Regions from separate parts of the Paenibacillus sp. A14 genome, predicted to be linked through region 2. Evidence: riboswitches for the same ligand, from Rfam matches in the RefSeq annotation. Region 2 holds a riboswitch; the other holds the start of a gene.
The links. A riboswitch is a leader RNA that binds a small molecule or an ion and turns the genes downstream of it on or off. The one in region 2 is predicted to bind cyclic di-GMP.

Region 1 (2,474 bases), on a different contig from region 2:
CGTTAATTTGGTGCGTATGCGGCTGCAGAGGCGAATTAACTGGAAAACCTCCCGTTATTTCGCCTGAAATGGTGTGTATCGGCAATAGGGCCGCGAAATAGATGGAGCTTTTCCAGCTAAATCCGAACGAAGAGCCAGGAGTGGTACATTAACGGGAGGTTTTCCCGTTACTTGTAAATTCCGACGCTGGAGCTTTATATCTACAATTGTGGATGTCGGCAACGTATTTCCGTGATCCGGATCAGCTCCCAATAAATGCAGGGGAGGATAACGCAACCCAGCTGGAGTACCGGATTTCCGTCTATAAAAATAGCCCTCTGACGAAAGAAGAACTCGTCGCGATTGCGGAAAGCATTATGCGAGAGTGACAAGAGAACACTATTTAGCTTGATCAAAGGGTCCGCGTGCGTGGCGGGCTCTTTTTTTTCTTCAAAATCATGAATACCTCTTCCGGGGTACGGGGAGGGGCACAGTCCGCCATAGCCACAGGGGACTTTTTCTAATCCTGACGCTATTTGCCGCCTTTTGTTGAACTTTGTTTTGTGGTCTACCACTTTATAGGTATTTTTATCAACTATGAGATTTTTCTCATTTTTACAAGTTGACAGGGGAATTTTTTTGAAATATATTGAATTTGTCATTAGCGAATTGGTATTAATTTACTGATCGAAAACTACATATTCGGCACACTAATCGAAAGATTAGGTCGCAAAGCCTTGGAGTCTGCCAATCCGTAAGCGGATTAATGATCGTCCGGCTGCACAGCAATGGATTTTTCGTTGTTTGATGCAGCCGGTTTTTTGTTTTTACCTGTGTTCTCAGCGGATTTTTTCCGTGAGATATAAACATACCCAAGCAGTAAGGAGGGTAGAAGAATAGTGCTTGAAAGGGAGGAATTCCATGAAAAAATGAGGAGGAACCTATGAAACGCGGGTTAAAAATTGCAGTATCCTGGCTATGCCTATTTTCTCTTTTCGTTAGTCCGATGTCCGTATTCGGCGAGAGTTCGAGCTCAGGCGATCCCGTCTGGCCAAGCCCCGGAGCGATTCAGCTCAGCAAAACCGCCACACCAACGGGGAAGCCGGGGGAGTGGGAAATTACGCTCAAGGCTGAGGGGAAAAACGTCAGAACAAGCTCCGACGTGGTGCTGGTGATTGACAAGTCCGACAGTATGGACGATACCATCAACAAGCATAAGAAGATGGATAAAGCCAAAGAAGCGGCAAGCCAGTTCGTGGACCATTTGCTGCTGGAGGGAGCGGACACGCGAATTGCCGTTGTTGCTTTTAGCCAAACCCCCGAGCTTGTGTCCGACTTTAAAAGTCCCGGCCAAAAAGACACCTTGAAGAATGCCATCAAAAAAATCAGTACCAACGGGGGGACGAACATCCAGGCCGGACTGAAACGGGCCCGGGATCTATTGGCCGGCAATTCATCTCATGCCGATCAAAAATTTATTGTCCTGCTGAGCGACGGGGAGCCAACCTTCAGTTACAAAGGAACTCATGGTATCGATTACAACTGGCCGGACAGCCATCATAAGTTCGCGATCGCCTCGTTCGATTATGGCAGTGTTGTCGGCACTGGCAACAGCTATAATCTCAAATTCGATTCCTACGGAATGAATTGGGTCGGCGGACTTTTCGGCGAATACAAATACGAAGTTGAAGACAACGGCATCGGCACTTTCTCCGAGGCGAAATTCGCCAAAGAAGCGGGGTTCAAAATTTTCTCGGTCGGGCTGGACGTCTCCAACAACAGCACAGCGGAAAAAGTACTGAAGAATGTGAAGAGCGAAGGCTACTATTCCGCCAGCAATGAGGATTTGAGCAAAATTTTCGGCGAATTGGCCGGAAAAATCGCTTACGCGGCTCAAGAAGCCAAGGTGGTCGACCCTATGGGAGAGATGTTCAATCTCAAGCAGCAGGGCGCGCAAGTCGGCCCGCAAGATTATTCCGTATCGCAGGGGACGGTCACCTGGAACGCCGCGTCCGAGACCTTTACTTGGGACGTCGGCAATATCGCCGAGGGCGAGCCCGCCACATTTATTTACAAAGTGGTCATGGACCCATCCAAAAACCCGGTTTCTGATGTCCTCTATCCGACGAACGGGAAGACGACCTTGGAATATAAGGACGTAAACCACCGGAAAACTTCGAAGGATTTTGAGGTGCCGAAGGTAAGCATCGGCAACGGTTCCATTCTCATCAAGGGCTACAAAGTCAATGCGGACGGCAAACCCGTCAATGCCGAAGGCGTTCAAGTGACGGGGCCGGAATTCGCGGAAGCCCTTTACAGCGAGTATTACAAAGATCAAAACGGGAATGAGGCTTTGCCTGTTGGCGGAGCGGAGTACTCCGTAACGGCCAAAGAGATTGCGGGTTACCAGCTTAAAGCGGGCGACAGCCCTGTAAGCGTTAAACTTTCCGCAATCCATCCGACGCCAACGATCTGGTTTGGTTATGCGGAAGTGG
Region 2 (2,474 bases):
TCTCACAACCATTATTCAAGCGGCAATCGTTTTGTTGGGTAGGGGAAACGCATGAATAACGTCTGACTTTCCAGTGATAAGCTTTTTGTCGAATATCACAGAGTAAGCTTATAAAGTTGGTGATAATTGGAGTGACTGTTAAATTCCCCGACGATCTTGATGATTTTGCAGCAAGTCAAGGAGCTAAGACCTGGAAGGACTATCCTAACCCTGAAAACTGGAAGTCAACCGTATTAAATGTCGGGATTGTGGAAGGTTATAATTTTTTTGGGGATGGTTTTGATAAAAATCCATTTGAGTATGTTCCAGTCTCAGAGTAATTTTTGATTCAAGCCAAGATTAGTTAGAGATGAGGTTTACGAGTGGCGTTGGGCAAGGATATGAAATGGTTTCGGAGATACGTTGCCAATACACAACTGTAGATATAAAGCCCCACCGTCAGAGTCTCATCATTAATGGGAAAATCTCCCGTTAATGTACCGCTATTGGCTCTTCAATCGGATTTAGCTGGAAAAACTCCATCTATTTCACGGCCCTATTGCCGATATCCACAATTTCAGGCGAATTAGCGGGAGGTTTTCCAGCTAATTCGCCTCTGCAGCCGCATACGCACCAAATTAACGGGAAGAATTCCCTTTAATTCGAACCAAACATTAGTTGCGGGTCAACAGTGTGAAAAGAACCATTTACACCGCTGTCTAATATGCAAATCATAGTTCAACCTGTGTAGCTGAAATTGAAGTTCAAAAGTTGATTGACTTGCTCAACACCTTGTTTGGCTTCATGCCTTTCAAGGTTTCTTTTTGCGTATAGTGACGTAAGCACGGGGGTTAACGCCCCTTGATTTATAGTCCCAAAGACACAAAACGGAAACCCAATTGGGTTTTTTTTCATGGGAAAGTATTGAAGGATGTAGTAAAATTGACCTGCGCATCAACCGATACACTATTTATGGGACTTATTCTCAAAATTTGATATTTCTTTTTGGCAAAGCTGTCGAAAGGCAGTGACGCAAAGCTATAGGGACTACCTCCTGTCATAGGAAATGTCAGCCAGTTGCTCTTTGTTTGCGGCAGCCTATGGTTTTTTTACTGTGGGCTGTCTTTTTTTGCCCATTTCAGGGACCATTCTGTCGTTTGGGGAGAGGGGATGATAGCGGAATTTGATTAAAATTTTTAATAAATCAAACTTTTACCCAGATATAAATTACAAGAAAGAAAGAGGAGAAACAGGAGATGAAATTACCCCGTCTTGTTGGCGGTATGCGCCAATGGAGCATTGTAACCAAAAATATGGTATTAGCGAGCTTTTCGATTTTGATGACAGGCGTTATTCTCATTGCGTCGAGCTTTTATATTCAGGGGGAGGTTCTGACAAAGCAGTTGGAGTCCGATTCAAAAGCGGTGATGGAAGCCTGGTCGAAAAAGATCACCCCGGCGGAAGCCGCCGAAGCCATGAAAAGTACGGACCGGAATTCACCGATTCAGCAAAAGCTTACGGTGATCTTCGATGACTTATCCGCGACCCATCCGAACGTGGCTCAGGGTTATATTTTCGGCTCGGAAATCGTAAATAACAGCACGCTGATGATCGCTTTCCCAACGGCCGTTCTCGATATGTTCGAAGGAGAGGGCCTGCATTTAGGTGACCAGCTTGGACAGCCCCCGCATCATATCAAGGGCGTTCAAGAGATGTTAAAAACAAAGAAGCTCACCTTTACGAAACCGTACAAAGATGCTTACGGCACCTGGCTGACCGTACTTTATCCGATCCAAGATGAAAGCGGCAAGATTTTCGCTTATATGGGGATGGATTTTGACGCAAGCGTCATTTTGCGGGGACAGCAGGATTTGTTGAAGTACACCTGCCTCGCTTTGGTGGTTATTTTGCTGCTGGTGCTGACAATCCAATACCTATTTACAAAGCGGACCTTCGCGCCGGTAAAAGATCTAATGCATGCCCTGGACCAGTTGAGCCAGGGTGATTTCAGCGTGCGTCTGCAGGAGAGTCAAAGCGAGCTGGGACAGGTCAATGCGAAATTCAATTCCACCGTCGCCCATATGAACGAATTGGTCTCCACCATTAAGGCGGTTTCCACTCAGTCAGCCGAACAGGCGCGTGTCTTGTTTGCGGCCTCGGAGGAAAACCATAAGACCTCGACGGATATCACGAATCATATTGAAGAAATCTCGGACAAGGTGTCGATGCAGAGCAAATCGATTACGGAGAGCGTGACATCGCTGGAGGAAATCAATTCGGGAGTTTCCACGATCGCAGGCAGCACTTCCGCCTTGTCGGAAGCCTCGGTGCAAATGAAGGATCAATCCGAGCTGGGCGGCGAGAATATCGGCAAAGTCATAAAACAAATGGATTCGATTCGGGAATCGGTACAGGATTCCGTCGCCTCGATCGAGCAATTGCGCAAACGTTCCGGTGAAATTGAGGAAATCGTTCAAGTGATTACCCAGATTTCG

Region 1: linked by a shared signal. The riboswitch ahead of V4U88_RS00785 (MucBP domain-containing protein) and the one ahead of V4U88_RS22765 (methyl-accepting chemotaxis protein) in region 2 are both predicted to bind cyclic di-GMP.

The regions. Positions count from the first base shown of each region.
Region 1 covers NZ_JBAGJD010000001.1:163,963-166,436, reverse strand. The annotation lists gene V4U88_RS00790 (hypothetical protein) at 213-368, shown strand; cyclic di-GMP riboswitch class I at 674-765, shown strand; gene V4U88_RS00785 (MucBP domain-containing protein) at 923-2,474, shown strand, end outside.
Region 2 covers NZ_JBAGJD010000012.1:34,008-36,481, reverse strand. The annotation lists gene V4U88_RS22770 (hypothetical protein) at 120-320, shown strand; cyclic di-GMP riboswitch class I at 977-1,064, shown strand; gene V4U88_RS22765 (methyl-accepting chemotaxis protein) at 1,236-2,474, shown strand, end outside.